DNA from 2 places in the Gilliamella sp. BG7 genome. Region 2 is predicted to be linked to the other one. Evidence: riboswitches for the same ligand, from Rfam matches in the RefSeq annotation. Region 2 holds a riboswitch; the other holds the start of a gene.
What was found. Region 2 has a riboswitch for preQ1 ahead of queD (6-carboxytetrahydropterin synthase QueD). Riboswitches for the same ligand answer to the same signal wherever they lie in the genome.
Positions count from the first base shown of each region.

Region 1: it holds a riboswitch for preQ1, as region 2 does, so the genes downstream of both, queF (preQ(1) synthase) here and queD (6-carboxytetrahydropterin synthase QueD) in region 2, are expected to answer to the same signal.

Region 1 covers NZ_JBIDFB010000013.1:3,775-20,546, forward strand. Annotated here, with positions in the region: gene ACGH49_RS08945 (DUF484 family protein) at 1-34, shown strand, start outside; gene xerC (tyrosine recombinase XerC) at 44-964, shown strand; gene yigB (5-amino-6-(5-phospho-D-ribitylamino)uracil phosphatase YigB) at 967-1,680, shown strand; gene uvrD (DNA helicase II) at 1,883-4,063, shown strand; gene cyaY (iron donor protein CyaY) at 4,138-4,449, opposite strand; gene ACGH49_RS08970 (surface-adhesin E family protein) at 4,557-5,069, opposite strand; gene ACGH49_RS08975 (hypothetical protein) at 5,070-5,846, opposite strand; gene ACGH49_RS08980 (thiamine diphosphokinase) at 5,936-6,556, opposite strand; gene rimI (ribosomal protein S18-alanine N-acetyltransferase) at 6,592-7,053, opposite strand; gene ACGH49_RS08990 (DNA polymerase III subunit psi) at 7,022-7,429, opposite strand; gene rsmC (16S rRNA (guanine(1207)-N(2))-methyltransferase RsmC) at 7,518-8,558, shown strand; partial or broken gene ACGH49_RS09000 (IS3 family transposase) at 8,988-10,069, opposite strand; gene ACGH49_RS09005 (hypothetical protein) at 10,177-10,452, opposite strand; gene hemN (oxygen-independent coproporphyrinogen III oxidase) at 10,659-12,029, opposite strand; gene yihI (Der GTPase-activating protein YihI) at 12,356-12,856, opposite strand; gene coaA (type I pantothenate kinase) at 13,027-13,962, shown strand; gene ACGH49_RS09025 (DUF1090 domain-containing protein) at 13,980-14,411, shown strand; PreQ1 riboswitch class I at 14,571-14,615, shown strand; gene queF (preQ(1) synthase) at 14,619-15,092, shown strand; gene queC (7-cyano-7-deazaguanine synthase QueC) at 15,119-15,775, shown strand; gene ACGH49_RS09040 (7-cyano-7-deazaguanine/7-aminomethyl-7-deazaguanine transporter) at 15,823-16,503, shown strand.
Region 2 covers NZ_JBIDFB010000005.1:10,335-27,106, reverse strand. Annotated here, with positions in the region: gene ACGH49_RS04740 (beta-N-acetylhexosaminidase) at 1-2,531, shown strand, start outside; gene rraB (ribonuclease E inhibitor RraB) at 2,603-2,998, opposite strand; gene rnm (RNase RNM) at 3,069-3,902, shown strand; gene ACGH49_RS04725 (L-threonylcarbamoyladenylate synthase) at 4,012-4,632, shown strand; gene rluB (23S rRNA pseudouridine(2605) synthase RluB) at 4,713-5,717, shown strand; gene ACGH49_RS04715 (amidohydrolase family protein) at 6,362-7,378, opposite strand; gene ACGH49_RS04710 (putative quinol monooxygenase) at 7,837-8,127, shown strand; partial or broken gene ACGH49_RS04705 (hypothetical protein) at 8,175-8,321, opposite strand; gene ACGH49_RS04700 (hypothetical protein) at 8,495-8,626, opposite strand; gene ACGH49_RS04695 (transglycosylase domain-containing protein) at 8,663-9,235, opposite strand; gene argS (arginine--tRNA ligase) at 9,466-11,199, opposite strand; gene ACGH49_RS04685 (7-carboxy-7-deazaguanine synthase QueE) at 11,475-12,089, opposite strand; gene queD (6-carboxytetrahydropterin synthase QueD) at 12,092-12,514, opposite strand; PreQ1 riboswitch class I at 12,518-12,563, opposite strand; gene clpB (ATP-dependent chaperone ClpB) at 12,849-15,419, shown strand; gene ACGH49_RS04670 (lysine/arginine/ornithine ABC transporter substrate-binding protein) at 15,844-16,632, shown strand; gene ACGH49_RS04665 (ABC transporter permease) at 16,636-16,772, shown strand, end outside.

The sequences.
Region 1 (16,772 bases), on a different contig from region 2:
TTTAATTAGTAGATGGATTATGCGAACAAAATAAGGACATATCATGGTGCAGCCTAATAAAAAAGATAATATGACATTAACGTTGCCCGTTGATCAATTTTTAAATTATCTAAAGTCAGAAAAGCAGTTAAGCTTAAATACTCAGATTAATTATCGGCGTCAACTTTATGCGCTTATTTCGTTGGCAAGTGAAGCTGAAATTTCGAACTGGCAAAATTTGGATTCATCTGCAGTTAGATTGTTAATCAGTCGTAGCAAACAGACAGGATTACAAGCAAGAAGCTTATCTTTAAGACTTTCTGCTTTGCGTAGTTTTTGTGATTGGATGGTAAAAAAAGAGCAGCTTACTGCTAATCCAGCTCGAGGCGTGCTAAATCCAAAATTAGGTCAACACTTACCCAAAAATATTGATATTGATGAGATTAATCAATTGCTTGATATTGACCATGACGATCCTCTTTCTGTTCGTGATAGAGCTATGCTTGAAGTTATGTATGGTTCTGGATTACGCCTTTCTGAATTAGTTAGTCTTAACTGTCGAGAATTGAATCTTGTTGATGGTGAAATTCGCGTAATGGGTAAGGGTAATAAAGAGCGGAAACTGCCATTAGGTCGAGAATCTATCAAATGGATTAAACACTGGTTGTCAATGCGAGATTTTTTAGCACCACATGATGATGCTTTATTTATTTCCAAATTGGGTAAGCGTATTTCAGCGCGAAATGTTGAAAAACGGTTTGCTCAGTGGGGAGTTAAACAAGGTTTAAGCAGCCATGTTCATCCTCACAAATTACGTCATTCATTTGCAACTCATATGCTAGAATCAAGTGGAGATTTGCGAGCAGTTCAAGAGTTGCTTGGGCATGCTGATTTATCAACGACTCAAGTTTATACGCATTTGGATTTTGCACATCTATCTGAAGTTTATGATTCAGCACATCCACGAGCTAAAAGAGGAAAATAACGGTGCACTTTTATCGCTCTATTAATACAATTAAAGCATTTACTTTCGATCTAGATGACACTTTATATAATAACAACATGATTGTTGAAAATGCAGAAGAGAAAATGCTCAAAACGCTTCAAGGGTATGAGCAATTACGCACGCTTAAGTTATCCGAATACATTGCTGAAAAACGCACTGTACTTGCGTTTGATCCTGAAATTTATCACGATGTAAATGTTTGGCGAATTCAAACTATTAAGTCGCTATTAAATAAAACCAATATACCAGTATCAAAATTTGCTGATGTTATCGATGAATCAATGAATTGTTTTATTTATTGGCGGCACAAAATGAAAGTTCCTGAATCAACACATTCACTATTAACCAAATTAGCCACTAAATATCCTTTAGCCGCTATTACTAATGGTAATGTTGATATTAATAAAATTGGCTTGGGTGATTATTTCCAATTTTCACTACGTGGTGGCGAGCACGGACGTTCTAAACCTTTTCCTGAAATTTTTGATTTAGCATCTCGTAAGCTTAATATTTCATCATACTCTATTTTACACGTGGGTGATAATTTATTAACGGATGTTAATGGTGCTATTAATAATGGTTTTTTAGCCTGTTTTATCAATATTTATAACCAGAATATTTTACATCTTGATGACACTAGATGTTTACCTCACATCGAAATAACCCAATTGCCTGAGTTAGAGAATCTGTTATAATAAACTTATTATCTGTACAAATAAACAGTGATGTAAATATAAGTTTTTATGAGTAAAGGGATACTGTATTTTAGAAACTCTATCTTTATGTTCTGTTGGTTTCCAGTCAAAAAATGTATTCGGGACATGATGAAAATATTAATAATTCTCTCAATATTAATGTCAGTTGGTGATTTCTATTATCCAAATAGGTTTGTATTTAATGGAAATTAATAAATCATTACTAGATTGTCTAAATGTAGATCAACAAAAAGCAGTTACTACTGATAACCAATATTCCATTGTTCTTGCTGGTGCAGGGAGTGGTAAAACGCGAGTTTTAGTTCATCGTATTGCGTGGCTTTGTGTTGAGAAGCATTATTCACCAGGATCAATTTTTGCGGTCACTTTCACTAATAAAGCTGCTACTGAAATGCAGGAACGTATTCAAGCACTAGTGGGCGAAGGTTACTTTAATGGTATGTGGGTGGGTACGTTTCATGGATTAACTCATCGTTTGTTACGTATGTTTTCTGAACAAGCAAAGTTGCCGTCTAATTTTCAGCTTATTGATTCAGAAGACCAAGTAAGGCTTATTAAGCGAATTTTTCGTGAACTAAAAATCGACGAAAAGCAATGGTCGCCTAAACAATGTGCTGCTTTTATTTCTTCTCAAAAGGAAAAGGGATTGCGTGCGGAAGATATTATTCCTGAAGATCCTAAACAAGTGATGTGGCAAACGATTTATCGTGACTATCAAACTATTTGTGATAGAGTTGGATATGTTGATTTTTCAGAATTAATTTTGAGAACGTATGAACTGCTTTGTCGTAATCAAGACGTTTTAAATTATTGTCATCATCGTTTTTGTAATATCTTAATTGATGAATTTCAAGATACTAATAAGATCCAATATCATTTGGTACAAAAACTAGCAGGGAATACTGCTAATGTGATGATTGTGGGGGATGATGATCAGTCTATTTACAGTTGGCGCGGTGCTAATGCAGATAATCTCCAATTATTTATAAACGATTACCCTGAAACTGAGATTATTCGACTGGAACAAAATTATCGTTCAACCAGTAATATTTTAGATGTTGCGAATAAATTGATATCAAAAAATCAAAATCGACTAGGTAAAAATTTATGGACAGATATAGGCGATGGTGAACTAATTTCACTTTATATTGGTTTTAATGATATTGATGAGGCAAGATTTGTTGTTGGTCAAATAAAAAAAATCCATGACGAAGGTGGAAAGTACGCAGATTGTGCGATATTGTACCGTAATAATGCACAATCACGTATATTTGAAGATACATTGTTACAAGCAGGTTTACCTTATCAAATTTATGGCTCTATTCGCTTTTATGAACGACAAGAAGTAAAATTAGCACTTGCCTATTTACGGCTATTACATGATCACAATAATGACATGGCGTTTGAAGCTACAATCAATACTCCAACACGAGGTATTGGCAATGTCACGCTAGATAAAGTTAGATTGACTGCAAAGCAGTATAATATTTCATTATGGGATGCGTGTATAATGCTAATTCAAACTAATTCTTTTACTGATCGACAACGTTCGGGCATTGGTCGTTTTTTGGAATTGATGGAATCTATCTTCAATGAAGTAGAACTTAAGCCATTTTATAAACAACTTGATAGTATTATCAAGCTATCTGGTATATTGCAGATGTATGAGCAAGAGCCCGGCATTAAAGGGCAATCAAAGTTAGAAAATCTTGAAGAATTGTTATCGGCTGCTGAGCAGTTTTATCGTTCTAATGAAAATACCCTTATTAAAGATAGAGAAACAGGTAAGACTTTAACTGTTCTAGAATCATTTTTAGCATATACGTCACTAGAAAGCCGAGATGTGATTAATGAACAAGATACAGTCCAATTAATGACTCTGCATTCTGCTAAAGGCCTTGAATTTAACAATGTCTTTATCGTTGGATTAGAAGAGGGTATATTTCCAGACTTAAGATCTTCTCAAGATTTCGATAAAATGGAAGAAGAAAGGCGCCTTGCATATGTCGGTATTACTAGAGCACGTAAGTGTCTAACATTGTCATTAGCTCAAATAAGGCGCCTCTATGGACGTGAAGAACGTAATTTACCTTCGCGTTTTTTGTCTGAATTACCAGTTGATAAATTAAATGAAATTAGTTATCAAGGATCTGTGTTGCTTGAGGAAAGAAAATCTTACCCTAAAATGAACCATCAATGTGATGGTTATAAATTAGGACGTAAAGTGTTACATAAACGTTTTGGTGAAGGAACTATTGTTAATCTTGATGGCGAAGGTGATCATAAGCGAGTACAAATTGCTTTTGTTAATGAAGGTATAAAATGGCTAGTAATTAAATTAGCAAATCTTACTTTATTGTAGATTTTTTTAAGTAAGATTTTGTGACACTTTCTTAAACGGGAATTAAATATAAACTAATTTCCGTTTTTTATGTGTTATTGATCGGTTTGCTCTTTTACAGATTCAGAAAAAATCTGCTCAAACGACTTGTTGGTTCGATTGCAAATCCAACTATTATTAATATAATCAAAATGATAACCCTGTTTTTGTGTGGCTAACCAAACCTGAAAAAGAGGTTCTTGGGTATTAACGATGAATTTACTGCTATTGGGAAAACTAACGGTGATGACATTACCGTTTGTTTCATAGTCTAAATCGATGTCATGTTCAGCTGCATAATCATCTAAAAATAGTTCGATTTTATTGAACAATTGATCGGTAAGGATGTGGAATTGTGAGATATTCATAAAGATATATTCATTCAAATAAATAATGGAATGATATTAGCATAAATAGATATACTCTGCCACACAGCAAGGCGGCGAGAGTAAAATTTGTTATGATTTAACAACAATTAATTAGCTAGTGGTAAGGAACAGGCAATAACAAGTAGCTTATACCGTTCGTTGTCTTGAGTTATAGATATCCAACGGCTTGGTATTTCAATTGTATTGACTAATTTACCATCACCAAAGTTTTTTTCGATAATCTTAAATTTCCCTTTTGCTAACTCCATTTTGTCACAATTGGCATAATATTCAATCTTTATGGAGTGATAAAAAGTTTCAGTACCATCTGCATTTTTTTGCACCAATGCAGGGCTGTAATTAGTTACTTCATTAAATACACGAATTCTAGGATTGAAAGGATGGCGTTTGATAGATTTTCTATCTAAAAAAGAATAACTAATAGAATGATCTTCATTTATTTTAGATGTTGGAATGAATTTTTCACCTATTCTAGGATCTTTTAAGCTTTCTACTTCTGTATTTTTACTTGTTTTAGCGTTGCTATTGGCTATTTCTTCAACTGCATAATTAAATGTTGCAAAAGACAGGAGAACTAAAAATAAACTGACCTTTTTCATTTAAATATTATCTCCATCTTTTGAGTTGGTTTCTGTAGAGTTAATTTGTGGATGAGATTGTTGTTTTTCTTTTTGCATTTTTTCTTGGTTTACTTTAATTCGCTCTTGCAGTTCAGCTTCTTGTTTTTTGATGATTGGTTTTAGATCTGGGCGAGTCGTAAGAATTGTTTCTTTTTCTAAATCGCCTTGAATAGAACAAAAAATACTACTTTGATTATTAGCAGAAGATTCTAAATAAAGCGCTTTATTAATTGTACCAAACCTTGGAATAACACCATCGATGGCATAAATATCATCTTCCCATGTTTTAGATTTTGATTTTCTATCATAAATTTTGGCGTTTGCTATGTAAGTATTTTGGCTATAGTGTAACCAATTAATATTGCTTAAAGCACTTTTAATTTCATCTTGCTTGTTATCAAAGATAAATCCCCAATAAAGAAACTGACCAGATAAAGTAGTTGGAATATAAATATTTTGATAGCCAACAATTTCTAAATCATGATACTTAAGTGGTTTTTTAAACATAACTTTATTTTTGTCGGTTTTTTGAATAGATTCAACAGGAATATAAGTTACATTATCGGGAGTGGTTGCTAAATCAACGTATTGATTTATTGACTCTTTGTGTTTAGATAATTGTTCAAAAAACTGATTATCACATTGCAAAAATGTATCAATTACCTTATCTGTTTCATCCTGTATATTATTTGTTTGGGCAAAAACACAAGAAACGAAAGATGCGCAAACTAGCACAGAAAGTTTTTTGAGAAGCATGGCGAATTTCCTTGAACTACAATTATATTTCTTCTTTTGTAAAGGGAGATTGTAAAGTAATGTAAATATAAATGTCAATTGACATTATTTCAATTCTCAACGAAGACCATTAAATCACCGTTTTTAAAGGATATTTTAATCAAATCACTAATCGCTTTGTTTCTTAAACTCACAACTCCTCCTAGCGATAATGTGGCATCAATTAAGGGGTATTGAAAGCCTGTAATGGTTACTCCAGTTACTTTCGAAAATGGCATTAGTGAAATAATATGATCTTTTACATTGGTTATTTCTTGATAATGTTTGGCAAAAAAGAAATGACAATAATTATCATAAAAGGTAATTTGATACTGATGATAATATCTTATTGCAACAGAAATATTCCCCAAAAAGTGATCGCTAGCATGGCCACTAGCACCATAAACATCAAATGCTTTCACCCCTTTACCTGCTAAAAACAAAATTGCTTTTTCAAAATCAGTTTTATTTTGGTCAGGTGTATGAATAATTTTAGTTTTATGTGGAATTGCTTTGTTAGGATTATAGCTATCTAAATCGCCAATAATAAAGTTTGGTTCGATTGACAAAGTCGACAGATAATTATGATAAGCCCCATCTGTGCAAGCAATATAAGTATAATTATCCAAATGGTGAAAGTCATGTTGTGGTGGCTCACCATTAATAAAAAGTAAAGCTCTATTTTGTGACATTACACTTTTTTCCTTTTGCTCATTTTATTGGTAAATCATAAAGCCAAAGTATATGCCATGATAATAGCGTCTTCTTGTTTACCATTAGTTGTTGGGTAATAATTTTTTCTAATCGTTATTTGGTTAAATCCCTGCGTGTGATAAAGCTTAAGTGCTGCCGTATTTGATTGTCTGACTTCAAGCCAAAGGGTTGAGATTGGATAGGGCGATTTTATCGTTATTAACGTATCTATTAAATGGTTGAGCAGCTCTCTTGCTAGTCCTTGCTTTCTAAAATCGGGATGTATTGCAATGTTAAATAAATTTGCTTCATTTGCTACATGTTGGCAAATACAAAACCCAACTATTTGGTTATTAATCGTTATTTTAAAATTGAGATAACGTTCACCTTGGTTTGAAAAGAATGTTTGTTTTGACCAAGGAATTGCATGGCAAATCTTTTCTAATTCAAAAGTTTTTTTTAAATCATGTTCGGTGAGGATGGAAATAGTTTTCATATTGACATAATTGTTGCCATAGTAGGCGTTTTTGTTGTGGTGCTTTTGCAAGCTGATTTAAACTGGTTGTTTGAATAGTTAATGGGTTAATCCAAGACTCATCCAAGGTAATATCAATGAACCAAACTACTGTATTAATTTCATCAGCAGGAATAATTAATTGTTGTGGCGTTAAAAACAATACTTGTTTTTCAGTTAGATGGATAGCATTTAAAATATCATAATAGATTTTTTGTGTTGGTTTTTGTTCTGCAACTACAATCAATCTAATTTCTTCACTTATTTGTGTCGCTATTTCACCTTTGAAAACATTAGCATTCCTCAAAACGTATTGAGTTATGCTGCACTGTTTTAGATACCAATCTTGTAGTGTCATTATTGACTTACTGTTTTTTATTAGAGATTAAAGATAGTTAATTGTATAATCAATGCATCAATTTATAAAGGTTTTTCATTGAGGAAATATGGCAACATCTGCTTTTACCCCAGCAAGTCAAGTACTTGAGCGTCACCAAACATTTTTTAACGATAAAAATGTGCTGATAGCTGGTGATATTCAGGATAATTATCCATCTATTATGTCGGCAAATCAAGTTAAGATTCATTGCACACAATTTCATACTTATTTACGTCTAAAATCTAGTGCACGAGGCAATCACACCTATTTTTCATTATTGCCCGAAGCGGATTTTTACGTTGGAATGAATACGTTGATTTACTATTGGCCAAAAACTAAAAGTGAAGCACAATTCCAGCTTTCTTATTTATTGCATAATATGCCAAAAGGTAGTGATATTTTTATTATTGGTGAAAATAGAACCGGTGTAAAAAGTGCGGAAACTTTATTGAGTGATTTTGGTACAATTCAAAAAATCGATAGTGCAAGGCGCTGTGGCTTATATCATTTTCAGGCGGATAGCCGTTTAGCTTTTGATCTTGATGAATGGTGGTTAAGTTATCATTTAACTATTGAAAATCAGAATATTGAAATCAAAAGTTTACCCGGTGTTTTTAGCCAAAAAGGGTTAGATGCTGGCAGTGAACTACTGTTAAATGCATTGATGGATCATACTGATATCATTAAAGGTAATGTATTAGATGTGGGATGTGGTTCGGGCATCTTATCCACGGTACTAGGGAAATTATACCCTGATATAGCACTAACGTTATCTGATGTAAGCAGTGCAGCAATTGAATCAAGTAAAGCCACGTTAAACCGTAATCATGTTAATGCCACAGTTGTAGCGAGTGACGTTTTTTCAAATCTAAATAATAAATATCATCTTATTGTTTCGAATCCACCTTTTCATGATGGTAAACAGACTGATTACACGGCCGTCAATACGTTAATCAAAGAAGCAAAAAAACACCTAAAATTAAATGGTTATTTGTGCATTGTGGCAAATTCATTTTTACCGTATCAAACCATTTTAGATGAAACATTCAAAAGCGTTGAAGTGATTGCACAAACGACAAAATTTAAGGTTTATCTAGCAAGCCATTAATAAGTGCAGTATGTTTATTTTTTCTTAAAAAAAATAAGTTGCAATACATATCACAAGTTTTAAGAAATAGGGCGATGCTATCGCCCTATATATAAAATTTAAATATTTAAACTTAAACTGGTTTCACACTATTATTGATATCATATCTGCATTAACAGAGAACTTCTTTTAATGCTTGAATTTCATTATAGGTAAAATCACAGCGTGTAAAGTTTTGATCAAGAAGAATAGGAATAGGATTATTTTGCCCGATTATGGCCAAGACATTACATTTATTTTTAGTCATATCACCTATAATGATTGGTCCACCGTTTGAGTTTTTATTAACAGTAGCTATACATTTAACATCTGCACCTTGAGCATTTTTTTGCCTGATATAAAGCTGTTATGTAAATACCCCCAAACTTAGTACACAATTCACGTAGAAAATTAAGCTGCCTGTTTTAGTGTTTTATACTCAATCGGTGTCATGTTATTTAATGCCTCATGCGGTCTTTCGGTGTTATAAATCGTTAGCCATTCTTCGGTTATTCTCCTTGCTTGTGCTAAGTTGTTAAAAAGATATAAATCGAGTACTTCAGTACGATAGGTACGATTAAATCGTTCAATATAGCCATTTTGATAAGCGCTACCAGGCTTTATATAATCAATGACTATATCATGTGATTTAGCCCAGTTTATAAAGGTTTTTCCTGTAAATTCTGGTCCATTATCGACCCGTATTTTTAATGGATACCCATGATATTCGGCCAGTTTATCTAAGTAACGGGTAATTCTTCCTGCTGGTAAGCTTACTGCAATATTAATACCTAACGCCTCACGATTAAAGTCATCGATGACATTGAATGTTCTAAAGCGACGTTGATTACGGCTACTATCACTCATAAAATCCATTGACCAACATTCACCTTGTTTATTAGGCACCAATAGCTTTTCCGGGCATCGTGGAGGAATGCGTTTTTTACGCTTTACTCTGAGATTAAGCTTTAATTCACAATACACCCGATAAACACGCTTATGGTTCCATTGATAGCCGAGCTTTTTAATACGATTAAAGCATTTAGGAAAGCCCCAGCGTAAATGCCGGTCTGTGATAGCATTCAACACCGAAATAATCACTGAATCATCCTGTAACTTAGGTTGATAATAGTAAGCACAACGGCTTAAGCCAACGATAGCGCAGCTCATAGCTATAGTAACAGAATGATTTTGTTGTAGTTGCTGTGCCCACGTTTTACGTGCCTTTGTTGGCACTAAAGCTTTTTTATGATTTCTTCCTGAAGCTGTGATTTTAAGCTCAGCTCGGCAAACATCTGCTTAAGCTTGCGGTTTTAGGCTTCAAGCTCCTTTAAGCGTTTGATATCCGAAGTTTCCATTCCGCCGTATTTTTCTCGCCACTTATAGAAAGTTGAATTACCCATGCTATATTTACGGCACAGCTCTTTAACAGGAATACCAGTTTCAGCTTCTTTTAAAATAGCCACGATTTGATGTTCGGTCATTTTTTTCATAATTAAATCCCCTTTACTTTTATCATAGAGAATTTTCTACTTTTTTGCTGTACTATTTTAGGGGATAGTTACAGTAATCACAAATTGACTCAGCATATTATCAATAGCTAAAACAATGTTACTAGTGAAGGATCATCGGCAGAAGCCACAGTTACAACTTGATTGTTTTTTATCCCACCGAGGGAATCACGTTTAATAACTTGTCCTGTATTAGTGATAATTTTCATTGAACAATTCTCAACAATACCTCTTAGATGACATTTTACTCCTGCATGATAGTCAACCACATCTGGATTGTGTGATATTTTATAATCATCAATTAATCTAGGATAATTTTTAGTGCTATAAACATAGCTAACACAAAGAAAATAATTGCCACACATATTCTTCTTATTTGATGAAATGAGCTTTCTTGCTTTAGTTTCATGCCTAAAGACTGAAAATTGTGAATTTAAAAGCTAACCTTTAATCACAACAAAAATAAATAAATTATTACTTTCTTTTGTTAAATTTCACTAAAACTTATCATAATATTTACTTTGTAGAAATCATATCTGTTGTTTACAGTAATTAGAGAAAAGATTTCAAATTAAATAACCCTAGAAAACTGCTGTTGCCGTGCTATTTTTCTCATATAAATATCAAAGCACATACAGATATTGCGTATCAATAAATGTCCTTTAGGTTGGACTTCAATCATATTATTATTGATTGTCACTAATCCATCTTTTTGCAATGGCGCCAGTAATTTTAAATCTTCGGAAAAATAATCATCAAATTGAATTTGGTATTGCTGTTCAATGACATTTTTATCTAAATGAAAATGACAAATAAGCTGTTTTATCACATCACGACGAATCTTATCGTCACTATTTAAGGTGAATCCTTTCCATAATCCATGTCTTTTTTTCTCAACTTGAGTTTGATAGTTTTTTAGATCTTTCTGATTTTGTGCATAACTATCACCTAACATACTAATGGCCGATACACCAAGCCCAAGTAAATCAGTATCACCTTGAGTTGTATACCCCTGAAAATTACGATGTAATTTATTTTCTTGTTGAGCAATAGCTAAATCATCATAAGGCTTAGCAAAATGGTCCATGCCGATAAATTGATAACCAGCTTCGGTTAACTTTTTAATACTTGTTTGTAGGATCTGTAATTTTTGATTGGCATTAGGCAAATCATCATCTTTAATTTTTCGTTGGGCAGCAAAACGGCTCGGTAAGTGGGCATAATTAAAAACACTTAAACGATCGGGAGAAATCTCGATCACTTTATTAAGCGTTTCGGCAAAACCTTCAATGGTTTGTTTTGGTAGGCCATAAATTAAATCTAAACTAATTGAGTGAAAATTATTTTTACGTGCTTGATTAATAAGAGACCGTATTAATGTTTCGTCTTGTTCGCGATTAATTAGACTTTGGATTTCGTGATTAAAGTCTTGAATTCCCATACTTAGCCTATTAAAACCTACGCTTGCTAAATGGTCAATCGTTTGAGGTGTAATTTCACGCGGATCAATTTCGATGGATAGTTCGGCATTAGCAACAAAATTAAAATGTTTTTTTAACGAGGTAATCAATCGAGTAATTTCAGCATCGTTTAAAAAAGTTGGTGTACCACCACCCCAGTGCATTTGTGTTACCGTGCGATGTTTGAATAATTTTGCACGTTCAGCAATTTCAATTTCTAAAATATCAAGGTATTTGGTAACTTTTTGTGTTTGGCGAGTTATAAGTTTATTACAACCACAAAAATAACAAAGCTTATGACAAAATGGAATATGTACATAAAGCGACAACGGCTTTGTAGGATAACGAGTTGCCGCCGATAAAAATTCCTGCTCATTAAATTTTTCGTTAAATTCAAGTGCAGTAGGGTAAGAGGTATATCTTGGGCCAGAATAATTATATTTTTCAATTAACGCTTGATCCCATAATTGCGTATCAGTCATACTTTTTACTTCCGCTTATGTCTATTTTTAGTGTTATTATTTTTATGAATTTTTAGTATTGCTTTTTGTTGGTTATTGATTTTGGTTTTAATTTTGATTCGATTAGTTTTATTTAAATATAACAATGTGCAAATCAACAACCCAAAATATAAACTTAACATAATTAATATTGGCACTATGATTTGCTCACTGTTAATTATTAATTGACTGAATAAAAATAATGGATTTTAAGTTTAAATTATCAGTAGGAATATAATCCAATAGATTATATTCCTACTGATATCAAGATACATACTATCACGATTGCCGATTATATTTTACTATCATTAGTTTCGTTTTAATAAACTAACAATATTTTCTTTCTTTTCATCTAATTCTTCAAAATCATCAAAGTCGTCATCAGTATAACCAAGCTCTTGCATCAGTTCATCGATACGATTCAATTTGCTATCAAGATAAATTTGTTGATCTTTAGTGAGTTTGACATTTTGCTCGACTAGATCAAGTAACATATCTAATTTTGGATCGTTTTCTAACTGTTCTAATTCTTGTTGTGGCGATAAAATCGTTTTAATTGTTTTAGATTGTTTAACAGGTTTTTCTATATTGTTAGAATCTTCAACAATTAAAGAAATAGGTTTTTTGCTACCCACTCTTGGATCTTTGGTTGTTTTTGTCGAATTTTTATTTTTATTATTATCTAGTTTATTAAAGCGAGAGCCACTTGGTAAACCTTTGTGTTTGCGTTTACGCTTCAGTTCCCGAGATTCTTCATTAATCTCTTGACGGCTTTTTTTAGCTTTCTGTTTTGATTTATTTTTTAACATAAAATCTCTGTCTAATATTAGGGTTAATCATTTTACAAACGTATTTTATCAGTAAGTCCAAAATATAGCTATGATGATGACGTCATGCTAATTTAAGATTGTAAAAAAAGAAATTTATGTATAATCTGAGCCAAATAAATTTGTTAAATCGAATTAGAGAACAATATAAAATGAAAAATCACTTAAGCCCTTATCTGAAATTTAATCGTCAAGAATGGGCTAGCTTACGTAATACTGTACCAATGACTTTAACTGCAGATGAATTAGTTTCGTTACAAGGTATTAATGAAGATTTATCCATGGATGAAGTGAGTGAAATTTATTTACCTTTATCTAGATTGCTTAATTATTACATCAGCAATAATTTTAATCGGCAAGCTATCCTATCTAAATTCTTAGGTAAAAGCCAAAAGACGCCTTACATTATTGGCATTGTAGGTAGTGTTGCTGTAGGTAAAAGTACTACCGCCAGAGTGCTACAAGCATTATTAACCCGTTGGCCTGAACATCGCAAGGTAGCTTTGGTGACAACCGATGGTTTTTTATATCCAAATAGATGCCTTGAAGAACGTGGAATAATGAATAAAAAAGGGTTTCCTCAGTCTTACGATATAAAAAAATTGCTTAATTTTGTTGCTGATATAAAATCAGGACAGGCACAAGTTAAAGCACCCGTTTATTCTCATTTAGTTTATGATATTGTCGAAGATGAAGAAATCGTTATTGATAGTCCTGACATTTTGATTCTTGAAGGTTTGAATGTACTGCAAAGTACGCTGAATTATCCACAAGCGAATAATCGTGTTTTTGTTTCGGATTATGTTGATTTTTCAATTTATGTTGATGCTGATGTGTCATTATTACATGACTGGTATGTAAATCGGTTTTTAAAATTTAGGGAGGGTGCATTTAGCGATCCTAACTCTTATTTTAATCACTACTCAAAACTTCCAGAACATGAAGCTACAAATATTGCTAACCGTATTTGGCGAGAAATTAATGAATTAAATTTAGTTGAAAATATTTTACCGACAAAAGAACGAGCGAGTCTTATTCTAACTAAAGGTAAAGATCATAAAGTTGATTGTGTCCAATTAAGAAAATAAACTTAAGGAAAATTTATATGAAATCAGTAAATTGGTTGGTCTGTAAATTAAGTATTATTACTTTGGCTATTTCATTTTCATTTGGTGTTTATGCCTCAAATGGTCAATCAGATGGACTAACGTGTGAAAGCAAAAAACAGTCCATTGAAAAACAGATTGTTTATGTTAAAAAAAATAATAATTCTCATCAAATCCAAGGGCTTGAAAAAGCATTACGCGAAGTAAATGAGCATTGTTCAAATGATGATTTAGAAGCCAAATATAACAAAAGGATTAGTGAAAAATCAAATAAAGTGGCTGAAAGGACTAAAGAATTAGAACAAGCAAGAGCAAAAGGTAATAAACAGAAAATTATCAAACAACAAACAAAATTAGCTGATGCCGAAATGGAACTTGATGAAGCTAAAACTAAATTATCTGATTTTTATAAAGAATTGGGTTCAGAGTAAGCTATAATGATTAGGCTATTTTCCAGTTTTCTTACTTTCTAACGACATTTTTATCATTAATACCATCGATGGCTATTGTTGATGGTGTTAGTTTTATATTTTGTATAATCCTCTTGCTGTACTAGACTTTTTTAAGCAAAAAGAGTATGGTGTGCGTCTTGTTACGTGGTTCGTGAACCTCCCACGCTAAAAAACTAAGGAAAAATAATGAGTAAAATTACACTACTAGGCGATCAGTCTGTTCGCTATCCAACAACCTATTGTCCTGAAATACTCGAAACGTTCGATAATAAACATCCGAATAACGATTATTTTGTTAAATTTAATTGCCCAGAGTTTACTAGTCTTTGTCCTATCACGGGGCAACCTGATTTTGCGACAATTTATATTTCGTACGTGCCCAAGATTAAAATGGTCGAAAGTAAATCATTAAAACTCTATCTGTTCAGCTTTCGGAATCATGGCGATTACCACGAAGATTGCATTAATATTATTATGAAAGATCTAATTAAATTAATGGATCCTAAATATATCGAAGTCTGGGGGAAATTTACACCTCGTGGCGGTATTTCGATTGATCCTTATGCCAATTATGGCAAATTGGGTACTCATTGGGAACAAGTTGCGGCTAATCGATTAGCCAATCACGACATGTATCCAGAAAAAGTGGATAATCGCTAATTTAATCTATCTTAACAGGAACATTAATGCAAACTCGTAAAGCACTAGTTATATTTTCTGGTGGGCAAGACTCAACCACTTGCTTACTGCAAGCCATTGCTGATTATGGACGTGAAAACGTTCAGGCAATCAGTTTTCGCTATGGTCAACGCCACGCAATAGAGCTTGAAAAAGCCAAATGGATCGCTGATGATCTTGGTATTAAGCAAACTGTCATTGATACATCAGTTATCAAACAAACTACAAATAATGCGTTGATTGATGACGCTCAAGAAATTAAAGCAGCTCAAGATGGCGATTACCCCAATACCTTCGTTGATGGGCGTAATATGCTTTTTTTACTTTTGGCTGGCTGTCATGCTAAGCAACAAGGAATTTCTGACATTATTATTGGAGTTTGTGAAACCGATTTTAGTGGTTATCCAGATTGCCGTGATGTCTTTATTAAATCAATGAATGTATCAATGAATTTAGCCATGGACTATGCGTTTAATCTCATCACGCCACTGATGTATTTGACTAAAGCGCAAACGTGGGAAATGGCTGATAAACTAGATTATCTTGATTATGTTCAAAAAAATACTCACACCTGTTATTACGGTGTTGAAGGGGGATGTGGTAAGTGTCCAAGTTGTTTATTGCGCAATAAGGGCCTACAAGAATATATGGCTCAAGCTAAATAAATTCATTCATCATTGGGTTCTCTCACCCCCATTAAAAAGGAAAAAAGATGTACTTAAATGTTCATTCAGAATCGATAGAAAAAAGTTTTACCCGTAAACAAAAGCAAAAAGCGCTTTACTGGTTGGCTTTTTTTCACATATTGGTTATTGCTTCAAGCAATTATTTAGTCCAAATCCCATTCGAAATTTTTGGTTTTCAAACAACTTGGGGGGCATTCACTTTTCCGTTTATCTTTTTAACTACCGATCTGACTATTCGAATTTATGGTGCTAGTTTAGCCAGAAAAATCATTTTTGTTGTAATGATTCCTGCATTGTTATTTTCATACCTGATTTCGGTACTATTTTTTGAAACCCATTGGATTGGATTATCAGCATTGACGGAATTTAATAGCTTCGTATTTCGAATTGCATTGGCTAGTTTTGCCGCTTATTTAGTTGGACAACTAATGGATATTACTGTTTTTAACTATTTAAGAAAAAACAAATCATGGTGGGTTGCCCCAACAGCATCAGCAATATTTGGTAATGGTATTGATACTATTGTCTTTTTTGCTATCGCATTTTATCAAAGTAACGATGAATTTATGGCAAATCATTGGATCGAAATTTCGTTAATGGACTATAGTTTTAAAATTCTAATTTGCGGATTATTCTTTTTGCCACTTTATGGTGTCATTCTCAATTTTATCCTAAAAAAGTTAGTTGCAATGCCTAAAAGTAACTAATTATTATAATCAATCTTTTATTTAATTATCTTAATAAACATAAAACTCATTAATTATTTTAAATGAGTTTTATGTTCAATATTGAAAAACCACCCATAAAAACGCATACCTGTTTTTACAACATATAAATGTTATTATTGGCATTTATCCTACTAGAATTTGTCAACATCTGATGCTTTCTTGAAAAAATATGAGCATCTGAGTTAAGAGAAAAAGGTCTTGAAGATACCAGTATATTGATGATATGAGTCATTTTTTGATATCGCATA
Region 2 (16,772 bases):
CAAACGCAAATGGCGTTAACTGTTCAACTTTAGGTGCTGATTGGGCTTCTTGTAATAACGTTATGATTTCACTTAAAAATACTGGAACAGCCATTAATAATAAAGATTGGGCTATCTATTTTGATAATATCAGAATGATTCTAGCTGTAGACAATGATCAGTTTAAAATCACCCATATTACAGGTGATTTACATAAGCTCGAGCCAACAGAAAAGTTCACTGGTTTTCCTGCCAATACAACGGTGAATATTCCAATTATTGGGGAATATTGGATGCTTAGTGAAAGTGATGTTATGCCACGTTGGTATGTAACTTCCAGTGATGCTAAACCCAAAATTATTGCTAACACTAACACTGATTCTGACAATTTATCGGCATTTGTTGCACCAATAAAACAACAATGGAAAAGAACGGCTGATGATCACAATATTTTAATGATGCCTGCTAACCGTTTTGAATATAACGCCGATATTAATAAATTATCTGAATCATCGTTACGAGGACAGATTTTACCGACACCAAGCAAACTTACAATAGGTAAAGAGGATGTTACAATTGATCAGCAAGGAGTTAATTTGATCCTTAATGGTTTAAATCAAGAAAGTTTAGCTATTTTACAGGATCAATTTAAAGCATTAAACATAGCTGTGACAGAAAAAGGTTATCAAATAAAAGCAACGATTGATCCTAAACAATTCGAACAAGGAAAAGTAGGATCATATCAATTAGGTATTAAAAATGATAAGACATTAATCACCGCTTATGATGAAGCAGGGATTTTTTATGCCATTCAATCCATTTTATCTATCATTCCCGTAAATCATTCAAATTCAATACCAATGCTAAATACTATTGATTCGCCACGTTTTGTTTATCGAGGAATTATGCTTGATATTGGGCGTAATTTTAAATCTAAACAAGCCATATTAAGTTTATTAGATCAAATGGCAAAATATAAAATGAATAAATTTCATTTTCACTTAAGTGACGATGAAGGTTGGCGAATTCAAATTCCTGGATTACCTGAGCTAACCGATATCGGTAGTAAACGCTGTCACGACCTCACGGAGCAAAATTGTTTATTACCACAATTAGGTTCGGGACCTGATAGTAATACAAGTGGATCAGGATTTTTAAGTCGTAATGATTACATTGAAATTGTCAAATATGCAAAAGCACGCTTTATCGAGGTTATTCCTGAAATCGATATGCCTGCACATGCCAGAGCAGCAATAGTATCAATGGAAGCACGTTATAAACGCCTAATGAATGAAGGAAAAGAGCAACAAGCTAATGAGTATCGTTTAGTTGATCCAACCGATACATCCAATACCACAACGGTACAATTTTATAATCGCTTAAGCTATTTGAATCCTTGTCTTGATTCATCTAAACGCTTTGTTTATAAAGTTATCGATGAAATCGCAAAAATGCATATTGAAGCAGGGCAACCGCTTAATACTTGGCATTTTGGTGGTGATGAAGCTAAAAATATCCGTTTAGGTGCAGGTTATCAAGATCTGCAAGCAAAAGAAAAAACTAATATTAAAGGTACTATTGATCAAAGTATTGAAGATCATCCATGGGCTAAATCACAAGCTTGTCAAACTTTTGTGAGAAAAGGCGAAGTGAAAGATATTGAGCATCTACCAAGTTATTTTGCACAACAAGTCAGTACCATTATTAAAGATCATGGCATAAACCATATGCAAGCATGGCAAGATGGTATGAAACATGCTAAAAATGCCAAATCTTTTGCAGTCGATAAAGTTACAGTTAACTTTTGGGACACATTATATTGGGGGGGATTTGATTCAGTTAATGAATGGACAAATAAAGGTTATCAAGTAATTATCTCTAATCCAGACTATGTTTATTTAGATATGCCATATGAAGTGAACCCAAAAGAAAGTGGTTACTATTGGGCAACACGTTTTAGTGATGAACGTAAAATATTTAGTTTTGCGCCCAATAATTTACCACAAAATGCTGAAACTTCGGTTGACCGAGATGGTAATCCATTTACAGCTAAAGGTACTATGAACTGGTCAGGTGCTTATGGGCTATCAGCACAAATTTGGACTGAAGATATCCGTAGTGATAACAAAATGCAATATATGGCTTTTCCTCGTTTACTAGCGGTTGCTGAAAGGGCTTGGCATCAAGCTGATTGGGAAATGGCTTATCAAAAAGATCGCCAATATCAGCAAGGTGAAACACATTATGTAGATAGCAAAGCGTTACATGATGATTGGAATCGCTTTGCTAATTTACTTGGACAAAGAGAGCTAGCTAAACTTGATCTTGCGGGTATAAATTATAGATTACCTATTCCTGGTGCAAAAATTGTAAATGGTAAATTAAACGCCAATATTGTATTTCCAGGATTAAACATTGAATATTCAACGAATAATGGAAAAAATTGGAAACTTTATACTGCTCCAGTGGCAATTAATAAAGATGACACTATCTCTATTCGTAGTATTTCATCAGATCAAAAAAGAACAAGTCGTATAGAAAAGCTAAATTAAGCTTTAAAGCACTAATATTCTTATCCGTTTATCGGATAAGAATAAAGCCTAAGAAAGGGAGTTGATGATATTTAATGAAGTGTCTCCATAAGCTCAGCTTCATCAAAATCGTCATCATTCCCATCTTCAAAATAAGTGCCCCAACCATCATATGTGACGCCAAATTGGGTAGTAAGTGCGATGATTTCTGCAATTTGTGCATTTATTAGTTCGGCATTGAGTAGGCTTTCAGTAACAATATCAAAAGCGATAACAACATTGCCTGCATCGTCAATATCTTCATCGGGATCGGTTGCTTCATAGCCTAATTTATAGGCTTCTACTGCCACTTTTTCTAATTTATCAAAATTTTGTGATGAAATGTGATGCTCAATGATATAAAGTGCATGAGGATCGCTACCATCTTCTAATAGTTCCTCAATAATTGTGCTAGTATCTTGTTGAGCAAGGCGAATTTGATCTTTCATAATATACCTTTTAGTGGTCATGCAAATTGTGTGGTATATTACACGTTTCAAAATAATTTTCGAGAAAAAAATGATCGTTGATTTACATTCACATACTACGGCATCGGATGGTCTCTTAACACCTAGCGAACTTGTCAAAAGAGCTGTAGATAACCAAATTGCTATTTTGGCTATTACCGATCATGACACCGTTAAAGGTTTACCTGAAGCTCAAAAAACGATTGCTAACGAAAATTTACCTATTAAATTAGCTTGTGGTGTTGAAATATCAACTTCTTGGAAAAACAACGAAATCCATATTGTTGGGTTAAATATTGATATTGCACATCCTGAGTTAACGACACTGCTATCATCACAAGAACAAGGAAGAATCGATCGAGCGTTGGCTATAAGCCATAAATTAGCTAAAGTTAGTATTGCAAACGCTTATCAACAAGCACAACAATTTGCAAAAGGAGACATTGTTTCGCGTGCTCATTTTGCAAGATTTTTAGTTGCTAACGGCTATGTTAAAGACATTAAATGCGCCTTTAAAAGGTACTTAGGCAAAGGTGGTTGTGCTTATGTACCTGCAACATGGTGTAGTATTTCAGATGCGGTTAATGCCATTCATGCGGCAAGAGGGCAAGCAGTACTTGCGCATCCAAGTCGCTATGATCTAACTTTAACTAAATTGAAATTATTAATAAGTGAGTTTAAATCTAGTGGTGGTGATGCAATTGAAGTTTCACAAAGTAGGCAAACGCAAGATGATTTACAAAAATTAGCTAAATTAGCCAATGAATTTGAACTATTGGCATCACAAGGATCGGATTTTCATGGTGTTGACACCTATTTAGATTTAGGGAAAACAACCCCACTACCCGGTAGTGTTACACCAATTTGGCATAATTGGAAACTCTAAATAAATCTGGATTAAAATCGATTTATATTCGTGCTTCACTATAAGGTTAACGATATAAAATTTAATAATGCAAATCAGATTAACAATAATATTGATATAGAAGAAAATTATGAGTCAAACTTTTTATATTCATCCAGATAATCCGCAAACTCGATTATTAAATCAAGTTGTCAACATATTAAATGATGGTGGTGTTATAGCTTTTCCGACCGATTCAGGATATTCACTGGGTTGTTTACTAGACAATAAATCGGGTGTTGATCGAATTTGTCAAATTCGTCAACTCGATAAAAATCACAATTTTACCTTGATGTGCCGTGATCTTTCTGAACTATCTAGTTATGCTTTTGTAGATAACACAACTTTTCGGTTACTAAAAAATAATACCCCGGGTAAATATGTTTTTATTTTACAGGCAAGTAAAGAAGTACCCCGTCGATTGATGAATGAAAAACGCAAAACAATTGGACTAAGAATTCCTGATAATAAAATTGATTTAGCGTTGCTCGAATTATTAGGGCAGCCATTAATGACTGCGACATTAATTTTACCTAATGATGACCAAGCGCAATCCGATCCCGACGAAATAGAAGATAAAATAGGTTATCAGCTTGATGCGATTGTGCATGGTGGTTATATAGGTCAACAACCTACCAGCGTAATTGACTTGACTAATGACTATCCAACAGTTATTCGCAAAGGAAGTGGAGACACTAAGCCATTCGAATAAATGTCCATTTTTTATTGTCAATATATCGACAATATAGCTAATAGAAAATTGATACCTGAGAAGGTAACAGCGAGGATTTTATGAAAAATAGCAAATCAGCATTCCCACAACTTGGCAAAAAGACAAATAGCGTTAAAGCAAAGGAAAAGCAACTCTATGAAAAACCAAAAACCTCAAGAGTACCAGCTATTACACGCAAAACATCGGTACATGATAATACTGAAAAACTCCAAAAAGTATTAGCTAATTTAGGTAATGGATCACGCCGAGAGATTGAAGCCATGATTGTGGCAGGTAAAATCAGTGTAGATGGAAAAATTGCCACATTAGGCGATCGGGTTGATGTTAATGCCAATCCGAAAATTCGTATCAATGGTCATTTAGTTCAGCTAAGAAGTAAAGAAAAAGAAGTTTGCCGAGTACTAGCTTATTATAAACCAGAAGGTGAAATTTGTTCACGGAATGATCCTCAAGGACGTGCGACGGTTTTTGAGCGTTTACCTAGATTAAAAAATGCTCGTTGGGTGAACATTGGCAGACTTGATATCAATACATCGGGCTTATTATTATTCACAACTGATGGTGAATTAGCTAATCGATTAATGCATCCACGGCACGAGATTGAGCGTGAATATGCAGTGCGAGTATTTGGTAATGTGGCTGATCAACAAATTAACCAACTTCGTAAAGGGGTGCAACTAGAAGATGGCCCAGCCTCATTTCAATCAATTAAAGCACAAGGTGGTGATGGAATTAACCAATGGTTTAATGTAGTTATAACAGAAGGCCGTAATCGAGAAGTTCGTAGAATGTGGGAAGCTATTAATGTGCAAGTTAGTCGATTGCTACGCATTCGCTATGGCAATATCACTTTACCCAAAGGATTATCACGCGGAACTTGGCTAGAACTTGGTATTGACTCAGTCAATTACTTACGTGAACTAGTCGGTTTGCCACCTGAATCTAAAAGTTTCACCACAAGTTCTTCTTCTGACAAAAGAATAGTAAGACCTAAACGAGTCAAACTTAATCAACAGACTAAAATAACACGGCAAAGAGTAACTCAAAAAGCAACTCGAAAATAATCTTCACTTTGCTTTTAAATAGTTATAGTTTTTACTCGCGTTGTTTACAGTAATTGGAGAAACTACTGTAATAAATATACATAAAAAAACAAAACTAACGCCTTATCACAGACAAGAGATATGGCGTTTATATCATAAAGAAAAATAACGGTTACTGATTTGGCTAAACGCTTTATAGTCAGTCGCTAGGTCATTTATAACGTACTAAAGAAAGCCCGATTGAAGCTTTTTGTGCCTTTAATCAGTAAAAATTAATGTTATAAAACTATCAGTTATGGCATTAAACGTCTGGTTAAAGTCGAAAAATCTATTGGAGATAAATTAAGGCGGCAAGCTAAACGCTATAACAAAACCTATCCCAGTGAAATGCTACACGTTGATACCGAACGTTTACCTTTACTTAAAAATGAAACAAAACAGCAAACTAGAGAATATTTATTTGTCGGCATTGATGATTTTTCATAGAGGCGACTTCTGCACACTTTTATGGCGAGGATCAGCCATCTCTCTACCTATTTTTTACTCGTTAGAGATGTTCAAAAATAGACAAATACACAAATTTATTTACAGAATCAATATTGGCGTCATTTTTTCAAATAAATAAGGATGATTAACTGATTTGATTAAGTTTACTTGATGACAAATCAATCAATACCCAGCACCATTCGCCCATTTTTAGTTGCCACATTCACCACATTATCTAAATCGGTATAACGGCATCCAGTGACTAATAATTTAAGTTCTTCCCACATGTTACCCGTTGAAAACGGTAGCATGTAATCGCTGACATTATCCGTGCCAATAGCAACAGGAATACCCGCAGCAGCGAGTTCATCCACTGGCGTTAGTGAGTTACGAGTAGGGCCATGCTCTTCACGGCGAGGGCTATCGATCCAAGCAAATGGGCAGGCGATAACCATCATTTTGGCTTCTTGCATTTTTTTATAGAGTTTTTGGCGATATTCTAAACTGTGTGCAGTAATTGATATGCTATGAATCGCAACCACACGCCCATGCATACCGTGTTCAAGGGTTTTATCAGTAAGCTGTTCTGTTTCGATTTCATCTTGTGAATTAAATTGGTCAACATGCACATGCACCATTTTGCCTAATGATTTACCAGTTTGCATTAACACGTCAAGATGTTTAAGCCCCATACCTTCGCCATGATCACGTTCATCACGACGTGGCAAACCGCCAATAATATCAACCAAATCAGCGCCTTTATCAAACCAATAACGCGCCTCTTTATCAATAACACCTTTAAGTGTTTGATTGACTAATTTTATGGTGATGTCATTTTTATAAGTTTCTCGTGATCTTAAGGCACCTTTAATTGCCCGCTCTTCAGCAATAGGATCAATATCAACAAACGATCCCATGGCACTTACACCTTGCTCAATCATACGTTCAACCGCCATACTAAAATGACGATAGTAATCATCTTCACTCATTGATGCTTTGACTTTATCTAATGTATCCCATTTTTCAATTAAAGTCTGTTTTTGATAGACATCAAAGCTATCAACCGAAATAGTAAAAGCACGATCAGCATGCATATGTGCATTAACCCATCCGCCATTTTGCTTAATATTATTCATTAAATAGGCTTTTAAACTTTGGTCTCTTGTGGTTAATAACATGTTTTTATGTTCAATCATAATATGCCTCTACAATTCAATCATTTTAAATCAAGTTGATAAAATCTGGCGCAATAGGCAAAAAAAATCCCCCAAAAAGGAGGATAAAATGAAATCAATAATATTAATGATTAAGATTACTGAGTTACAATTGATCATTGCGCTTACACCGTATCGATAAAAAAACTGCAGAAATTCTAACCAAAATATTTTTAATAGCAAGCACTATAGCTTATAAAATATATAAATAAATGAAATAGTTAAAGTATTATTTTTTAGATTTCTTACTTCAAAAAATAGTTTTTAATAAAGTTAATTACCAATAAAATAAAAAATAAAGTCATAAATAGTTATTTAATAAAAATAATTTATTGTCACAAAAATGAGATTATTAACATTAAATACTGCTTTTGGATATTAGCAGTAGCAAGCGTATACTACACAAACAACTTATTTTGAAATATAGGTAGGCTACTAACATGAGTCAATTAAATATTATTGCCACAATCACAGTTAAACCAGAATTCTATGACGCATTTCAGCCAATTTTTAAACGCCTAGTAGCAGGTAGTCGAGCTGAAGCAGGTTGTTTACGCTATGAACTTAATCAAAGTATAGATAATTCAAATATCTTCATAGTGATCGAAACATGGGCATCACAGCAGGCAATTGATTTTCACAACACAACGTCACATTTTGTTGAATTTGCCAACTTTGCTAAAGAACATACTGATAGATTAGAGATTAATATTGCCAAACAAGTAATATAACTTAAAAGATGATGATAGTTAACATTTCGGGTTAACTATCATATTAATTAATCAAACAGTTCAATTTTTATATTCCGTGAATCACTTTGTTCCATATCGTCAAGCACTAAAATTTTGAAAGTCCCGCTTTGTGTTGGGATCCAGCTAAGTGCCTTGCGTGGTTCGGTTTGCCCAATAAAATTGTTATTAACAAACCAATAAAGTGATTTAACATCGCATCACAATTAGAAGTAAAACTAATTTGTTCATTTTTTTGTTTAGTGGTTCTAAATTGATAAACCACATTTTTAAGAGGCAAAGTTATTTTTGGCGGTTCGCCTAAAAAATTTGTGATGAACCACAATGTTTTGTTGATGGTGACGCTTTTTTAGCAATCCCCCGCTTTAGCAAAAACAGCTAAGTGAGAGGTTGTTAAATCATAAGGAGGACAAATAGCCTTACCTGTTTGATTGTCGACCATCACGGGTCTAAAAATAGTATCGGGATTAATAGGTGACACACCTAGAATAAAACACGTTTTACCTTTTTCTTTGCATCATTGAATAAGAAGATTGCCACTGGTTAGATAAATATCAATACGCTTTAAATTTGGTGGTAATGTGCGATTAGGTTCACGCAAGTATTGATTTCTTGCTTTAATTAACGCTTTGTCAGCAAATCCTGTTTTACGATCAACTCGAAACGTTGGTGATTGATGTAACACCTCCAAAGTTAACGCCTCAGGCAAATTGACTTGTGAAGGCGGTTTATTAAAATAGATAAATGACGCTGCGCCAACACTTTCAATATTGCGACCAAAAGGGGCATAATTTAAATACGCTTCTAAAATATCATGTTTAGAATACATCAACTCTAACTGTATAGCCCTAGTAATTTGATGCAGCTTCCCACCAACGGTTTTGGTATTTGACCGCCAATGTATTTGCGCTAGCTGTATGGTAATGGTTGAAGCACCTTGACGATTTCCACCACCAAAATAGGTTGCCTCAAAAGCCCTAATTAAACTAAACGGATTAAAACCAATATGATAATAAAACCACCGTTCTTTTGTAACAACAATCAGACGAAATATCTTCCAAAGGCGTCCATAAACGATAACGATCATCATTGGCTAATGTAGCTGATTATTATCATCATAATAGTGCTTTGAAAAAGTGAGTGATTCAGAAACAGGGGGCATGTGGTAACAAACGAATAACAAAGATCGCAATAAATAACTGCAACAAAGCCATTAACTTATTTTGATGACGAACAATAAACCTAAACATATTTAGTCAAAATTTTAAAAAGCATGTATTAAAATACACCACCAATGCATTCACATTGGTGGTGGTTAAATTACATTTTATCAACAGTTTTAATGCCTAGCATATCAAGGCCAGTTTTAAGTGTTTTAGCTGTTAAAGAAGCTATTTTTAAGCGACTTTGTTTCAGGCTTTCGTTTTCAGCTGCTAAAATAGGGCAGTTTTCATAAAAACTTGAAAACAGCGTCGCAATTTCATAAAGATAAGCACAAAGCACATGCGGTGTACCTTCGCTTGCCACGATTGAAATAGTCTCATCAAATTGAATTAAACGAGTTGCTAAAGCACGTTCTTTATCAGATTCCAAACTAATCTTAGCTGTTAAGCTATCTTCGGAAATATTGGACTTTTTAAAAATTGATAACACACGGGTATAAGCATATTGCAAATAAGGTGCGGTATTGCCTTCAAATGACAACATATTATCCCAATCAAAAACATAATCAGTAGTCCGATTTTTAGAAAGATCAGCATATTTAACTGCACCAATAGCCACCGCATCGACAATTTTTGCAAGCTCACTTTCAGAAAGATCTGGATTTTTGCTACGAATTAAAGTTGTTGCGCGCTCACACGCTTCATCTAGCAAATCATTTAATTTAACAGTATCACCAGAACGGGTTTTAAACGGCTTACCATCTTTACCTAACATCATACCAAACATATGGTGTTCAAGCTTTAATGAATCTGGTACATACTTAGCTTTATGAACAATAGCCCAAACTTGCTCTAAATGTTGATGTTGGCGGGAATCAGTATAATAAAGAATACGATCGGCATGTAACGTTTCGTAACGATATTTAGCACAAGCAATATCGGTTGTTGCATAAAGGTAGCCACCATCACGTTTTTGAATGATAACACCCATCGGTTCGCCTTCTTTGTTTTTATACTCATCAAGAAAAACAACAATCGCCCCTTCACTTTCAACCGCAAGCCCTTTCTGTTTTAAATCGGTAACAATATTAGGTAGCATGCTGTTATAAATGCTTTCACCCATAGTGTCTTCAAGCGATAACGTAACATTTAAACGTTTATAAGTGGCAATATTTTGCGTCATGGTAATATCAACTAGCTTGCGCCACATATCACGACAATATTCATCGCCACCTTGTAATTTCACTACATAATTACGAGCTTTTTCGGCAAACACTTCGTCTCCGTCATAATGTTGTTTAGCGGCGCGATAGAATGACTCTAAATCTGAAAGATCCATATCATTGGCATGTTCATTTTGCATCTTTTCAAGATACGCAATTAACATACCAAATTGAGTTCCCCAATCACCAACATGATTAGCACGAATAACATTATGACCTAAAAAAGATAAAACACGAACGCTAGCATCACCAATAATAGTTGAACGCAAGTGTCCAACATGCATCTCTTTGGCGACATTAGGCGCCGAATAATCAACCACAATAGTTTGCGGGTTGGCGGGTAAAGTAATATTAAGCTTATCATTACTTAAAGCAACTTCATTTTGCTCAGCAATCCAGCTATTTTTCAAAAAGATATTAATAAAACCAGGACCTGCAATTTCAACTTTTTCAGCGATATCATCAACATCAAGATGCTGTAAAACCGTCTGAGCAAGTTCTCGAGGAGGTATCCCCATTTTTTTAGCAACAGACATAATGCCATTAGCTTGATAATCACCGAATTGTACTTTAGCTGATTGCTTAATTAAAGCGTCGCAGTTCTTATCTGCACCTGCCATAATCATAGCTTGCGAAACACGTTGCGTTAATAATTGTTGAATATTCACACTAAACCTAACCGATTATAATAAAATGCCCAATATAATACCGACAAAGTGATGAATTGTCACTGATCGCATAAAAGAGGAAGGATCCTTTTTATTAAAAGAATGTAAAAAATCGAATAAAACTGATGCTCCAGCCAAAATGTTTTAATAAAGTCGTAATTTTAATAGAAAAAAATAATAAAAATCAATTCAATAACTGATGTTATTTTACTTTTTGATGTAAAAAATAGCTATTTTACTAACTTCCGAAAACTAGTTGAACCTAAAGATAAAAACTATTCAATGTCTGCAAACTTGTGGCTTTGCACACTCAAAAGCCATTTATTATTCAGTCGATTTTGGTTGATTTTTCCTAACAACTCTATCGTTTCAAACATATTAAATACACCATCTTTTTCACAAGGAGATAGATAATAGCGTTTGGCTTGAATATGAGTTTCGATATATTGGCAAAAAGGAATAAAATCGCAGTGATTTTCGGCTACTATGCGTACTTCATTTGCTATTGGTTGTACTATTTTTTGATAGCGTGACTGATAACAAAATTTAGGGCTTAGCGCAATATAATCAATAAGCGGATCGATTTTACCAAGACCGTTGCTTTCAATGGCGATAAAATAACCCGCTTTTTTAAGTGGCAAAAGCAATTCAGGTAACGCTTTAACCATTGTCGGTTCGCCACCTGTAATAATAATATTTTTGTTTTTATATTCGCTCACTTTAGTCATTAAAGCATCTAACGTGAATCGAGTAAATTTGCGAAAATTAGTGTCACACCAGGCGCAATTTAAATTGCATCCTGCAAAACGAATAAAAACGGCAGGCATGCCAGTATTATAACCTTCGCCTTGTAAGGATTCGAAGATTTCAACAATACGAAATTCAATCATTATTAACTCCGATGATATTCACAATACGAAGTTGGCGTTTCCCATAGTTTGATCATCGAAACAGGCAAATATTGCGATAAGCAATCAAAAATAAATTTGCTCATTCCTTCTGCGGTGGTTCTACAGGGAAAGGCAAAAATTTTACGATCCATTTCTTGTAGTAACGACGCGATACGGCACTCATTAGGGTTATGTTGATTGTAAAGATAGGCGTGATCTAACGGATCGACAATATGTTGTTTAACTATTAGCTTTAAATCGGCATAATCCATGACCATATCTTGGCTTGAGCCGTTATCAATAAGCTCTCCGCTAATTTCAACTAATAGGCGATAAGTGTGACCGTGCAGATTATGACACTTTTTATTGTGCCCATCTAACATGTGACAAGCATCAAATTGAAACTCTTTGGCTATTTTGAACATTTTATATTCCTAGTTTTTTTTCGTGGGATGGGTTACGAACCACGGTTAGCGAACCTAACAAAATAAAGGTAACAATATAAGGGATAAAAGTGAATTTGTCATCTTACCAGTATATCTTAAAACGAAATTTAGATGTAATTGCTTGAATTGCAAACAGCTTTATTTTTGTGTCAATTAATTCTTACATACTTGATAATTTTGTTGTATAAATTTTGTAAAAAATATTTTAACTTTGCTCTTGAAATTTAGGTTGCAACACTCATTTAGATCACATGCAAATGGATTAAATATGTTAAGCGTTTAATCCAAATTTATTGCTCAGGAGATAAACACTATGAGGTTAGATAAACTAACAAATAAGTTTCAACAAGCTTTAGCTGATGCGCAGTCAATGGCATTAGGTAAAGACAATCAATATATAGAGCCTGTGCATGTCCTATCAGCCATGCTTAATCAAGAAGGGAGTAGTGTAATGCCTTTATTGATTGCAGCAGGTGCAAATATTGTTAATTTACAACAAGAATTAGCTCAAGCTATTGACCGATTACCCCAAGTTCAAGGTGTGGGTGGAGATGTTATTCCATCGCAAGATTTTGTTCGAGTATTAAATCTTTGCGATAAATTATCCCAAAAGAACGGTGATAGCTACATTTCATCAGAACTCTTTATATTAGCCGCTTTAGAGGATAAGGGCAGTTTAGGCGATCTTCTTAAAAGATCAGGTGTTAATAAAGATAAATTTAGCCAAGCAGTTAATCAAGTAAGAGGTAGCGATAACGTGAACGATCCTAATGCAGAAGATCAACGCGGTGCACTTAAAAAATACACCATTGATTTAACTCAACGAGCAGAACAAGGTAAACTTGACCCTGTTATTGGTCGTGATGAAGAAATTCGTCGAACTATTCAGGTATTACAACGTCGTACTAAAAATAATCCAGTATTAATTGGGGAACCAGGTGTAGGAAAAACTGCTATTGTAGAAGGATTAGCACAACGCATTGTTAACCGTGAAGTCCCTGAAGGATTACGAAATAAACGCGTTTTATCATTAGACATGGGTGCATTAATTGCTGGTGCCAAATATCGAGGGGAATTTGAAGAACGCCTAAAAGCCGTGCTTAAAGACTTAGCAAAAGAAGAAGGTCGCATTATATTATTTATTGACGAAATCCATACCATGGTTGGCGCAGGAAAAAGCGATGGAGCAATGGATGCTGGTAATATGTTAAAACCCGCATTAGCTCGCGGTGAATTACACTGCGTGGGAGCAACAACGCTTGATGAATACCGTCAATATATTGAAAAAGATCCTGCGTTAGAGCGTCGTTTCCAAAAAGTATATGTTACCGAACCAACAGTTGAAGATACTATCGCTATTTTGCGTGGTTTAAAAGAACGTTATGAACTGCATCACCATGTGCAAATAACCGATCCGGCAATCGTAGCTGCGGCTACATTATCGCATCGTTATATTTCTGATCGCATGTTACCTGACAAAGCGATTGATTTAATTGACGAAGCCGCATCAAGTATTCGTATGCAAATGGATTCAAAACCAGAATCTTTAGATCGACTTGAAAGGCGCATAATTCAACTTAAACTTGAACAACAAGCGCTTAAAAAAGAATCTGATGATGCGAGTAAAAAGCGACTACAAATGTTAAATGATGAACTTTCTGAAAAAGAAAAGGAATATGCTTCACTTGAAGAAGAGTGGAAGTCAGAAAAGGCAGCTGTTTCGGGGACTCAAAACATCAAAGCAGAACTAGAAAAGGCACGTACTGAAATAGAGCAAGCTCGTCGAGCTGGCGACTTGAACAAAATGTCAGAATTACAATATGGCAAAATTCCAGAGCTCGAAAAGAAACTTGCTTCAGCAACGCAGTTAGAAGGCAAAACCATGAAGTTATTGCGTAACAAAGTGACCGATAACGAAATTGCAGAAGTATTATCTAAAGCGACAGGTATTCCAGTCTCTAGAATGCTTGAGAGCGAAAAAGATAAACTATTGCACATGGAAGATGCCTTACATAAACGTGTAATTGGTCAAAATGAAGCAGTATTAGCGGTTGCAAATGCGATTCGACGTAGCCGAGCAGGGCTTTCAGATCCAAATAAACCGATTGGATCATTCCTATTCTTAGGACCAACTGGTGTCGGTAAAACCGAGCTTTGCAAATCATTGGCTAACTTTATGTTTGACAGCGAAGATGCTATGGTGCGTATAGATATGTCAGAGTTTATGGAAAAACACTCCGTTGCTCGCTTAATTGGTGCGCCTCCAGGTTATGTTGGGTATGAAGAAGGGGGGTATTTAACCGAAGCAGTTAGACGACGACCATACTCAGTAATTTTACTTGATGAAGTCGAAAAAGCACACCCAGATGTCTTTAATATCTTACTGCAAGTATTGGATGATGGGCGCTTAACAGATGGTCAAGGTCGCACAGTTGATTTTCGTAACACTGTCATAATTATGACATCAAACTTAGGTTCTGACCTAATTCAAGGTCAAGTTGAACTAAGTTATGACGAAATGAAATCTCTAGTGATGACGGTTGTAACCAAACACTTTAGACCAGAATTTATCAATCGTATTGACGAAACAGTGGTATTCCACCCATTAGGTCAAGAAAACATTAAAGCGATTGCCAAAATTCAGTTAGCACACGTTGAAAAACGTTTAGAAGAACGTGGTTACCAATTGGATATTTCGGATGCTGCACTTGAACAGTTAGCTAAGGTTGGCTTTGACCCAATTTATGGCGCAAGACCGTTAAAACGATCGATCCAACAAGAGATCGAAAACCCATTGGCACAACAAATACTGTCAGGTAAATTAGTCCCAGGTAAAACTATTCATCTAGATTTAGTTGGCGGCAACATTGAAGCCCAACAGTAATAAAACTTCAAAAGACAAACCGACCTCTATGGTCGGTTTTTTTATACTTGATACAATTTAGTTTACCTATAGTACTTAGAATTTAATCAGACAAACATTATTTTCGCAAAATGGATGTCTGATGAATAAAATAACAACAACACAAACCTGAACCCAACTAAACAACTCATTTTATACTTTAACATATAGTTATCTGAAACTTTTTGACAAAATTTTTTTAAAACCGTTTTCAAAATTTTGCAACCAAAGCTCAATCAAACTAGCTTTTATTAGTTGTTAAAAGTAACAACTTTAACTATTTTGTCTAGCGTTTTTGCCATTAAGTAATTCTAATTTTACATACCACAATAATAACTTTTTTTATTAGAAAATTACCTTAGAACACGTTATATTATTGCCTTAAATAAAAAAGGAAAGATTAAACATGAAAAATTTATTAAAAAAATTAGTTATTTTCGGTTGTTTAAGCTTGCCAATGGCAAGTTATGCTGCGTTACCTGAATCGATTAAAGTTGGTTCGGATACATCCTATGCGCCTTTTGATTTTATTGATGCTAATGGTGAAGTTACTGGATTCAACATTGAAATCACGAAAGCATTGTGTGAAAAGATCAATATTAAATGTACTTTTCAATCGACCGACTTCGATGCGTTGATCCCGTCGTTATTATCAAGAAAGATTGATATTATCTCGTCTTCGCTAATGATGACCGAAAAACGTAAAAAACAGATCGCTTTTTCTGACGAAATCTTTATGACTTATTCACGTTTGATTGTTAAAGAGGGTACTAATTTAATGCCTAATGCTGAGTCATTGAAAGGTAAGCGTGTTGGTGTTGAGCAAGGTACATCGCAAGAACATTTTGCCAACGAGATGTGGCGTCCGAACGGTGTAGTTATTGTGCCTTATCAAAATCAGTTACAAGTATTTTCTGATCTAGTGGCTGGTCGTTTAGATGCGGCATTGCAAGACGAAGTGACTGGCAGTTATGCCTTTTTAAAACAGCCACAAGGGAAAGGTTTTATTTTTTCTGGTGATGCTCTAACCGATGTGAACTACTTTGATGTCGGAGTGGGGATTGGTTTTCGTAAAAATGATAATGAGTTGCGCGAGGCCTTTAACCTAGCTTTAAAAGACCTCTTAGCTGATGGCACCTACCAAAAAATCAACAATAAGTATTTTGATTTTAATGTGTACGGTAATAAAAAATAAACCATGCAGGGGTATATTTCTTTAATTTGTCAAGGTGCATGGTTGACTATTATTTTAGCATTGACATCGCTACTACTGGCCATGATACTTGGTATTGTTTGTGCATTAGGTAAACTGAGTCATTCAAAAGTATGTAATGT